3 regions of the Pseudomonas sp. GW101-3H06 genome follow, and region 2 is predicted to be linked to each of the others. Evidence: predicted binding sites of a transcription regulator. Region 2 holds the regulator's gene; each other region holds the start of a gene.

What was found. The regulator sigma-54, encoded in region 2, starts transcription at its own class of promoters, with help from an activator protein. The targets are predictions, from matches to a motif close to ANTGGCATNNANNTTGCTNT.
Region 1: AC07ZE_RS21095 (circularly permuted type 2 ATP-grasp protein) is a predicted target of sigma-54. The motif match lies at 2,170-2,189, and genes of this name have one in related genera.
Region 3: AC07ZE_RS09520 (CmpA/NrtA family ABC transporter substrate-binding protein) is a predicted target of sigma-54. The motif match lies at 1,497-1,516, and genes of this name have one in related genera.

What each region holds. Positions count from the first base shown of each region.
Region 1 is NZ_JBWKZO010000001.1:4,635,045-4,638,735, reverse strand. Features, by position in the region: gene speE (polyamine aminopropyltransferase) at 46-921, shown strand; gene AC07ZE_RS21105 (hypothetical protein) at 1,081-1,314, shown strand; gene AC07ZE_RS21100 (ribonuclease E inhibitor RraB) at 1,527-1,871, shown strand; gene AC07ZE_RS21095 (circularly permuted type 2 ATP-grasp protein) at 2,344-3,691, shown strand, end outside.
Region 2 is NZ_JBWKZO010000001.1:1,089,124-1,092,814, reverse strand. Features, by position in the region: gene lptB (LPS export ABC transporter ATP-binding protein) at 1-703, shown strand, start outside; gene AC07ZE_RS04910 (RNA polymerase factor sigma-54) at 884-2,377, shown strand; gene hpf (ribosome hibernation-promoting factor, HPF/YfiA family) at 2,452-2,760, shown strand; gene ptsN (PTS IIA-like nitrogen regulatory protein PtsN) at 2,773-3,237, shown strand; gene rapZ (RNase adapter RapZ) at 3,240-3,691, shown strand, end outside.
Region 3 is NZ_JBWKZO010000001.1:2,090,919-2,094,609, forward strand. Features, by position in the region: gene AC07ZE_RS09515 (ANTAR domain-containing response regulator) at 1-150, opposite strand, end outside; gene AC07ZE_RS09520 (CmpA/NrtA family ABC transporter substrate-binding protein) at 166-1,377, opposite strand; gene AC07ZE_RS09525 (quinone-dependent dihydroorotate dehydrogenase) at 1,606-2,625, shown strand; gene rmf (ribosome modulation factor) at 2,897-3,112, opposite strand; gene rlmKL (bifunctional 23S rRNA (guanine(2069)-N(7))-methyltransferase RlmK/23S rRNA (guanine(2445)-N(2))-methyltransferase RlmL) at 3,642-3,691, shown strand, end outside.

The DNA.
Region 1 (3,691 bases), 3.5 Mb from region 2:
GCGGGTAACCGTCCGTTGCCACCCGCATTTATCGGAGCACTTCCCATGAGCACCACCCCGACCAGCGACTACCTGGAAACCCTCTACGAAGGCTACGGCCAGCGTTTTCGCATGGACAAACTGCTGCACGAAGTGCGCACCGAACACCAGCACCTCGTCATCTTCGAAAACCCGCGCATGGGCCGGGTCATGGCACTGGACGGCGTGATCCAGACCACCGAAGCCGATGAGTTCATCTACCACGAGATGCTCACCCACGTGCCGATCCTCGCTCATGGCACCGCCAAGCGCGTGCTGATCATCGGCGGCGGCGACGGCGGCATGCTGCGTGAAGTCTCCAAGCACCGTAGCGTCGAACACATCACCATGGTCGAGATCGACGGCACCGTGGTCGATATGTGCAAGGAATTCCTGCCGAATCACTCCAAAGGCGCCTATGACGATCCACGCCTGAACCTGGTGATCGACGACGGCATGCGTTTCGTCGCCACCACCACTGAAAAATTCGACGTGATCATTTCCGACTCCACCGACCCGATCGGTCCGGGCGAAGTGCTGTTCTCGGAAAACTTCTACCAGGCCTGCCATCGCTGCCTGAATGACGGTGGCATCCTGGTGACGCAGAACGGCACGCCGTTCATGCAGATCGACGAAGTCAAAACCACCGCCGGTCGCCTGCGCAGTCTGTTCCCGGACTGGCACTTCTACCAGGCTGCGGTACCGACCTACATCGGTGGTTCAATGACCTTCGCCTGGGGCTCGACCAATACCGCTTATCGCCAATTGTCCCGTGAAACCCTGCAACAGCGCTTCGCAGGCAGCGGCATTGTCACGCGCTACTACAATCCGGAAATACACATCGGCGCCTTCGCGTTGCCGCAGTACGTGCTGCAAGCGGTGGGTAAGCCCAGCAACGATTGATGGTTGACGCATAATTACTGTGGGAACGAGCCGGAGCCGGTTCGCTCCCACAGGTTCTTTGTTTTACATCCTGTTTGCTGTAATCCGTTGGAACGATCAATTCGAGCTAAAGTCGAGATAGGTGTAAGCCCATTCGCGGGTTTGATAGAGGAGGCTCCGATGTCAAAGTGGAAAGTCACTTTCGTGGATGATCATGGCGAAACGATCGACGAAGTCTTCGAGTGCGAGGAATGCCCTAGTCACGAGCAGGCCGCAAAACTCATCAAGCAACGTCTCCTCCCTGTCGCCGCCAAGCTGGATTTGAACGATCTGGAAGGGCGGACCCCTGACGCGAGCGTCAAAAACCTCAAAACCCAGAACAGCATTGAAATCCTCGGCATCACGCCAATCTGAACAACACCTGTCACATTCTCATCCAGGCCTTGGCAGCGGCTCTATCCTGAGGCTACTCTGCAATCGAGATCAGCGAATGGATCGCTAAGGTCTGGTCTTGTCAGCTACATGCTTGTTTCCCGTCGGCACATCGGTTGCCGAAGCGCTCGCAGTCATGCTTGCGCGCGAAGGGAGTACGGAAAGTCTATCCATCGGTTTGAGGAGGACGTTTCATGAGCACAGCCTATCAAGAAGACATCAGCAGCAGCGTGCTGCGCCGCATGAAAGAAGGCGGTTTCGACTTTTCACGATTCCATCCCATCGAGTTCTACGCCATTTTCCCGGATGAGGAGCGGGCACGCAGGGCGGCAGGTCATTTTCATCGTGGGGAATCCCTGAATGCGCAAGTCAGTGTGCGCGACGACGGTGCCTGGGCGCTGGAGTTAAGCAAGGTCATGTACGCCACCTATGATGACATCGGCGACTTCGAGCAGGGTTTCGAAGCGGTGGTCGAGCCATTGGGCGGCATCATTGAGGGCTGGGGAGTCAAGCAGGAGGTACGAGGGCGACTCGCATAACATTATGAGCAGCAGCAACCAGCGATGACGGCTGACCTTCGGGTTGGCCGTTTTCGTTTTTGCAGAATAAAAAATCGCGTTTCAACGAAACAAAAAAAAGCCACCTGAGCGGGTGGCTAAAAGGGAAGACCGGTAAGGAGAGAAGCCGGTCGGAGCATGCCGGACCGGGTTGCCGGAGCAACCGAATAAGTGAGGCTGAAGACTTCATTGAACAGATGCTGGTGAAGTTTTTTCAGCGGATGCACGGATTATCCACAGCGCTAACCGGGCAGTGAAATCAACTCTGACTATGCTGGTGATAGGCAACAACATTGCCTTGCAATGAAGCGGGGGCGATCAGGATGGAACAGCTGGCGCACAGGATTGGTGCGGTGTCTGTGTATCGAATATCCAACTGATTGATATCAAAGCGTTTATGCCGATGGCGCGGGCCTTGCAGAGGTCCGTACGTCCGGGTGACAAGGAGTACGGCATGATCCGCACCTATTTTGATGAGATGTACGATGCCGGCGGCCAGGTCCGCCCGCATTATCGGGAGTTTGCCCGTTGGCTGGCCGAAACGCCTGACGAGCTTTTGGCACAACGGCGACGCGAGGCCGATCTGTTATTTCATCGCGCCGGGATTACGTTCACGCTCTACGGTGATGAGCAGGGGACAGAGCGCCTGATTCCCTTCGACACCATTCCACGCAGCATCCCGGCCAGTGAATGGCGGGTGGTCGAGCGGGGCTGCATTCAGCGGGTCAAGGCGTTGAACATGTTCCTCGCCGACCTCTACCACGAGCAGCGGATCATCAAGGCCGGCATCATTCCGGCCGAGCAAGTGCTGGCCAACGAACAGTACCAGTTGGCGATGCAGGGGCTGGATCTGCACCGCGATATCTATTCGCACATCTCCGGTGTCGATCTGGTGCGCGACGGCGACGGCACGTACTACGTGCTCGAAGACAATCTGCGCACGCCCAGCGGTGTCAGCTACATGCTCGAAGACCGCAAGATGATGATGCGTCTTTTCCCCGAGTTGTTCGCGGCGCAACGCATCGCACCCATCGATCACTATCCGAACCTGCTGCTCGATACGCTGAAAAGCTCCAGCCCGATCGACAACCCGAGCGTTGTAGTACTGACGCCGGGGCGCTTTAACAGTGCGTTCTTCGAACATGCGTTTCTGGCGCGAGAGATGGGCGTGGAGCTGGTGGAAGGCGCGGACCTGTTCGTGCGTGACGACAAGGTCTTCATGCGCACCACCGATGGACCGAAAGCCGTTGATGTGATTTATCGCCGCCTCGACGATGCGTTCCTTGACCCACTGGCCTTCAATCCGGAGTCGATGCTCGGCGTGCCGGGGCTGCTGTCATCCTATCGGTCCGGCAATGTGGTGCTGGCCAATGCCATCGGCACGGGGGTGGCGGATGACAAATCGGTGTACCCGTTTGTCACGGACATGATCCGGTTTTATCTGGACGAAGAGCCGATCCTGAAGAACGTGCCGACCTGGCAATGTCGTAATCCGTCCGAGCTGTCCCATGTGCTGGCCAATCTGCCGGAACTGGTGGTCAAGGAAACCCAGGGCTCCGGCGGTTACGGGATGCTGGTGGGGCCAGCGGCGACAGCGGCGGAAATCGAAGCCTTCCGCGCAAGGATCATCGCCAAGCCCCATGCCTACATCGCGCAACCGACACTGTCGCTGTCGACCTGTCCGACCTTTGTCGAAAACGGCATCGCGCCGCGCCATATCGACTTGCGTCCGTTTGTGTTGTCTGGCCGCGAAACCCGGGTCGTGCCCGGCGGCTTGACCCGTGTTGCCCTGCGCGAAGGCT
Region 2 (3,691 bases):
TCTGGCCAAGAGCTACAAGAGCCGCCAGGTCGTGCGTGACGTGAGCCTGTCCATCGACAGCGGTCAGATCGTCGGCCTGCTTGGCCCCAACGGCGCCGGCAAGACCACCTGCTTCTACATGATCGTAGGCCTGGTAAGGGCCGATCAGGGCCGCGTCCTGATCGACGACCTGGACGTCAGCCACCAGCCTATGCACGGTCGCGCGAAGGCCGGTATCGGCTATCTGCCGCAAGAAGCGTCGATCTTCCGCAAACTGTCGGTGGCCGACAACATCATGGCCATCCTCGAGACCCGCAAGGAACTCGACAAGGCCGATCGTCGCCAGGAGTTGGAAAGCCTGCTGCAGGAGTTCCACATCAGCCACATCCGCGACAACCTCGGCATGAGCCTGTCCGGTGGCGAACGCCGCCGCGTGGAAATCGCCCGCGCACTGGCCACCAACCCGAAATTCATCCTGCTCGACGAACCCTTCGCCGGCGTGGACCCGATTTCGGTGGGCGACATCAAACAGATCATCCACCACCTCAAGGCCAAGGGCATTGGCGTGCTGATCACTGACCACAACGTCCGTGAAACCCTGGATATCTGCGAAACAGCCTATATCGTCAACGATGGCCAACTGATCGCCGAAGGCGACTCCGACACCATCCTGGCCAACGATCTGGTCAAGGAAGTGTACCTGGGCCATGAGTTCCGCCTGTAAGCACTGAGCTGGCTAGTCGACCGAGCGCTTGTCTCGATAAAAATCAATACTTTTTTATTGTTACAGCGCTCTAGGCAAGCACCGCAACTTCGGGCATATAATTTGCTTATGTTTGGCGCTCCGGCGCCCCTGTAGTGGATGGCGCATGTGCGCCGGCGAATAAGGTGTTAAGCCCCTGCCATGAAACCATCGCTAGTCTTGAGAATGGGCCAGCAGCTGACGATGACACCGCAGCTGCAACAGGCCATCCGCCTGCTCCAATTGTCGACCCTGGACCTGCAGCAGGAAATCCAGGAGGCCCTGGAGTCCAATCCGATGCTCGAGCGCCAGGAAGAAGGCGACGACTTCGACAACACCGACCCCTTGGCCGACAACGCCGAACAGAAGCCCAACACCGACATCCAGGAACCCTCCTACCAGGAAAGCGCGCCGACGGTTGATAACCTCGACGAAGGCGACTGGAACGAACGCATCCCCAACGAACTTCCTGTCGATACGGCATGGGAAGACGTCTACCAGACCAGCGCCAGCAACCTTCCCAGCAACGATGATGACGAGTGGGACTTCACCACCCGCACATCAGCCGGTGAAAGCCTTCAAAGCCACTTGCTCTGGCAGCTGAACCTGGCCCCGATGTCCGACACTGACCGGCTGATTGCCGTGACCCTGATCGACTGCATCAACAATCAGGGCTATCTGGACGAAACGCTCGAGGAAATCCTCGAAGCCTTCGATCCGGAACTGGACATCGAACTGGACGAGATCGAAGCCGTCCTGCACCGCATCCAGCAATTCGAACCCGCCGGCATCGGCGCCCGTAACCTGGGTGAATGCCTGTTGCTGCAATTGCGCCAGCTGCCTGCCAAAACACCCTGGCTGGCCGAGGCCAAACGCCTGGTCACCGATTACATCGACTTGCTCGGCAGCCGTGACTACAGCCAGCTGATGCGCCGCATGAAGCTCAAGGAAGACGAACTGCGCCAGGTCATCGAACTGGTCCAGAGCCTCAATCCGCGCCCGGGCTCGCAGATCGAGTCCACCGAAGCCGAATATGTGGTCCCGGACGTGATCGTGCGCAAGGACAACGAGCGCTGGCTGGTAGAGCTCAACCAGGAGTCTGTGCCACGACTGCGGGTCAACGCCCAGTACGCAGGCTTCGTGCGCCGCGCCGATACCAGTGCCGACAACACCTTCATGCGCAATCAGCTGCAGGAAGCCCGCTGGTTCATCAAGAGCCTGCAAAGCCGCAACGAAACCCTGATGAAAGTAGCCACCCAGATCGTCGAGCATCAGCGCGGCTTCCTGGAGTATGGCGACGAGGCGATGAAGCCGTTGGTCCTGCATGACATCGCTGAAGCGGTCGGCATGCACGAGTCGACGATCTCACGGGTGACCACGCAGAAATTCATGCATACCCCCCGGGGTATTTATGAACTGAAATACTTTTTCTCCAGTCACGTCAGCACCTCCGAAGGCGGCGAATGCTCGTCCACGGCGATCCGCGCGATCATCAAAAAACTGGTTGCCGCGGAAAATCAGAAAAAGCCGTTGAGTGACAGCAAGATCGCTGGTTTACTGGAGGCACAAGGCATTCAGGTGGCTCGCCGCACCGTCGCCAAGTACCGCGAATCCCTCGGGATCGCGCCTTCGAGCGAACGCAAGCGATTGATGTAGAGCCACGCCACAGCGTTCCAGTGGCAGATCATCTGATCTGCCGCTTTATGCACTGGCAACGAAGGAGAAGCTGTATGCAAGTCAACATCAGTGGACACCAACTGGAAGTGACCGAACCTCTTCGCACCTACATCGGCGAAAAACTCGAACGATTGGAGCGACATTTCGACAAGATCACCAACGTGCAGGTCACGATGACGGTCGAAAAGCTGAAGCAGAAAATCGAAGCCACGCTGCATATTCCCGGCAATGAAGTGGTCGCGAACGCGGAACATACCGATATGTACGCGGCGATCGACGCCTTGACCGACAAGCTGGATAAACAACTCAAAAAGCATAAGGAAAAGACCCAGAGCCTCCTCCAGGGCGCTACCGGTCGTTAACACTCCCAACCCATGATCCGACTTGAAAGCATCCTGACCCCCGGCCGTTCCCTGGTGAACGTGCCGGGCGGCAGTAAAAAGAAAGCCCTAGAGCAAATTGCCAACCTTATCCATCGCGAAGTGCCGGATCTGGAGATGCAAGATGTCTTCGAGGCTTTGATCGCCCGCGAAAAACTCGGCTCGACCGGTTTTGGCAACGGCATCGCCATTCCTCATTGCCGCCTCAAGGGATGCAATGCGCCCATCAGCGCCTTGATGCACCTGGATGCCCCTATAGATTTCGACGCCATCGACGGCGCGCCGGTTGACCTGCTGTTTGTGCTACTGGTCCCGGAAGCCGCCACCGATGCGCACCTTGAGTTGTTGCGCCAGATTGCCAGCATGCTCGACCGCAAGGACGTGCGCGACAAACTGCGCAGCGCCCCGAGCAATCAAGCCTTGTATCAGGTTGTCCTGGACGAGCAAAACGGGCAGTAATCATGCGCTTGATCATCGTCAGCGGCCGATCCGGCTCAGGTAAAAGCACCGCCCTCGATGTGCTCGAGGACAACGGCTACTACTGCATCGACAACCTGCCTGCCGGGTTGCTGCCGGAACTGGCCGAACGTGCGTTGATTCATACCGAGCTGTCACAGCCGCTGGTTGCCGTATCCATCGATGCGCGCAACCTGCCAAGCCATCTATCGCGGTTTCCCGAGCTGCTGGAAGAAGTACGCAGCCGTCACATCCAGTGCGATGTGCTGTATCTGGATGCCGACGAAGAAACCCTGCTCAAACGCTTCTCGGAAACCCGCCGTCGCCACCCGCTGAGCAGCGCCAATCGCTCGCTGGCCGAAGCAATCACCGACGAAACGAGCCTGCTCGGCCCCATTGCCGACCTGGCCGATCTCAAGATCAATACCACCAACCTGAACCTGTATCAGCTGCGCGA
Region 3 (3,691 bases), 1.0 Mb from region 2:
AATCACGTCCGGACGCACCGTTTCGACGCGTTCGGGCAGGTCGATGGTTAGCCCGGACTCGTCGATCACCTCGAAGCCGGCTTCGATCAGGGCCGCTTTCAGGCGCCCGACTTTTTTCGCGGTGTCGTTGATCAGCAGGATACGCAACATATTCGCAGTCTCCTGTCAGCGGCTGGCGATAAGGGGCGAGCTGTCGCTCATGGCATGCAGTTTGAAACTGCGGGCGTAACCGGCCGGATCAGACCCGTCCCAGACCCTGCCGTCGATCAGCTGGCTGCTGCGCATTGCTTCGCCCGCAGAAGCGACTCCGACGGCACTGGCAGCCTCTCGATACAAGTCTAGTTGCTGGACCTGACGGGCCACCGCGAGGTAATCCGGATCGTCGCGCAACAACCCCCAGCGACGGAATTGGGTCATGAACCACATGCCATCGGACAGGTACGGCAAATTGACCTCGCCATCAGCATGGAAACGCAAGGCGTGCGGGTCTTGCCAGCGATTGCCGAGACCGTCGGCGTAGTCGCCCAGCAGACGCGGTTCGATGCAGTCGAGCGGGGCGTCGAGGTACTGCGGTGCGCTGAGCAATTGCGCGGTGCTGCGGCGGTTTTCGGCGCTGTCTTCGATGAAACGGCTGGCTTGCAGGATTGCCATCACCAGCGCCCGAGCGGTATTGGGGTATTGCTCGACGAAGGCGCGGGTGCAGCCCAGGACTTTTTCCGGGTGATCGGGCCAGATGGTCTGGGTCGTCGCCAGGGTAAAACCCAGATTCTGTTGCACCGCTCTGGCGGACCAGGGCTCGCCGACACAAAAACCGTCGATGCGGCCCGCTTGCAGGTGCGCGACCATTTGCGGGGGCGGCACCACCACGCTGTCGACGTCCTGCAACGGATGAATGCCCTGACTGGCGAGCCAGTAATACAGCCACATGGCGTGGGTGCCGGTGGGAAAGGTCTGAGCAAAGGTCAGTTTTGGGCGAGATTGGTGCACGTGTCGGTGCAGTGCCTCAGGACCGGTCACGCCCAGGCCCTGTAAACCGTGGGAGAGGTTGATGCTCTGGCCGTTCTGGTTCAGGCCCATGAGCACGGCCATATCAGTCGCGGCCACGCCACCGATGCCCAGGTGCACGGCATAGATCAAGCCGTACAGGCTGTGGGCGGCGTCGAGCTCTCCGCTGACCAGTTTGTCCCGCAGATTGGCCCAGGACGGCTGGCGCTTCAGGTTCAGGGTCAGGCCGTAGGGCTGGGCGAACCCCTGGGTGGCGGCAACCACCACCGAGGCGCAGTCGCTCAGGGCCATGAAGCCCAGATTGATGTCTGTCTTTTCCGGGGCATCGCTGCCATTGACCCAGGCCAGAGGGCCGGCTGACGGTTCGTTCATCACGTGTTCACCTTGCAAAAAAAAGCGTCGTCCCGGTTCCTTGCACACGCAAGTCCGGCTAACGACGCCATTGTCCTGGCACGCATCCCGTCGTTGGCATGGGTGCTGATGACTGAGGAGGTGCAAGGCATATGCCATCGCCGGCTGTTTTTCGCTTGCGCCTCGCCTGTGGACCTGTGCCCGGCTATAATCGCCGCCACTTTTCGCCGCCCTGAGTCCAACCCGCCCATGTACACCCTGGCCCGTCAGCTGTTGTTCAAACTTTCCCCGGAAACTTCCCACGATCTGTCCCTGGACCTGATCGGCGCGGGCGGGCGTCTGGGGCTCAACGGCTTGCTGTGCAAGGCACCGGCGAAGATGCCGGTGAATGTCATGGGCCTGGACTTCCCGAATCCGGTAGGTCTGGCGGCGGGTCTGGACAAGAACGGTGCAGCCATCGACGGCTTTGCGCAGTTGGGTTTCGGTTTTGTCGAAATCGGTACCATCACCCCGCGTCCTCAGCCGGGCAACCCGAAGCCACGCCTGTTCCGTCTGCCGGAAGCCGAGGCGATCATCAACCGCATGGGTTTCAACAACCTCGGCGTCGATCACCTGCTGGCCCGCGTGGCGGCGGCCAAGTACAAGGGCGTGCTGGGCATCAACATCGGCAAGAACTTCGATACGCCGGTCGAGCGTGCGGTCGACGATTACCTGATTTGCCTGGACAAGGTCTACGCCCAAGCCAGTTACGTGACGGTCAACGTCAGCTCGCCGAACACCCCGGGCCTGCGCAGCCTGCAATTCGGCGACTCGCTCAAGCAGTTGCTGGCCGACCTGGCTGCACGTCGCGCGGAACTGGCGCTGCGTCACGGTAAACACGTGCCGCTGGCCATCAAGATTGCCCCGGACATGACCGACGAAGAAACCGCCCAGGTCGCCCAGGCATTGATTGAGACCGGTATGGACGCGGTCATCGCGACCAATACCACCCTGAGCCGCGTGGGCGTCGAAGGCATGGAGCATGGCGACGAGGCGGGCGGTCTGTCGGGCGCACCGGTTCGCGACAAGAGCACCCACACAGTGAAGGTGCTGGCGGCCGAGCTGGGCGGTCGCTTGCCGATCATCGCGGCAGGCGGCATCACCGAAGGCAAACACGCGGCCGAGAAAATCACCGCGGGCGCAAGCCTGGTGCAGATCTATTCGGGTTTTATCTACAAAGGCCCGGCATTGATTCGCGAGTCGGTCGACGCTATCGCCGCCCTGCGCTAACGCAAGGGGCTTTTGTGGCGAGGGGATTTATCCCCGTTGGGTCGCGCAGCGGCCCTTGTTTTTCTTCAACAGTACCCCGCAAGCAGGTTTTGCGACGGCTGCGCCGCCGAACGGGGATAAATCCCCTCGCCACAATGAGCATCTGTAGTTTTTCGGGCATAAAAAAGGGCTCCTCGAAGGAGCCCCTGGGCCGTAGCCCGCCGTCCGGATGGGACGTGCGTGGTTAATTCGTTGCGTAATCAGATTGTATGTCGGAGTGTTGTGCCCTGTGTTAGCCGACGGCGTGAAGTTCGTTGAGTCTGTGGATTCCCGCAGTGCCGGTCATACCGTCCCAATTGTCGCCGCGTCCTTCTCGCCAGCCGTTAATCCAGGCTTGGCGTACCGACGGTAGAGTAAATGGGCAAAGCTCACGGGATTTGCCACCAACGCCATATTGATATCCGCGCAAAAATGCTCTTTCCAACGGATCACGCTTAAGTCTTCTCATAGGGTGTAGCCCTCACTTGTTGACTGTTTTTATCGCGTCGACCTCAATCGAGGTCAGGCAGAAAAACTCTGCCGTTGGGGGCTCGCTGCCAGCGTGGCGAGCCAAGGTGTTGACGTCATTGCGGCGCCAACCTGTATTGAGTTCTAACCAATGCGTCACATCGAGGGAATGATCGTTTTGTCATAAGCACGTAACCGTTAATGTGGTATGGCCATAAGTAACACGATGTTCGCCGCGTATTTATTGATCAAAGCCCTGTATGATCGGCCCCCCGCAGGATGAAGCGGTTGATCCTTTGGTGAGAATGCCTCGCGTTGCAGTGGGGATTATTCGACGAAGGGTCGACTTATGACATTTTGTTGCATCAACTTTTTTATCTGTCCTTGCATCTAAGCTCTTTTAACCCGAGCAGCAAGGGTGGGACGGCACACCTTCGTGCCACGCGGGCGCTCTTCGAGAAAAGCGCCTGATTGAAAACCGGGCCGGCAATGCGTTGCCGGTTCACTCAGCCAAAGGCACAGAAATCCTCATGTCCGATCATTTCGAACTCTTCCTCACTTGCCCAAAAGGCCTTGAAGG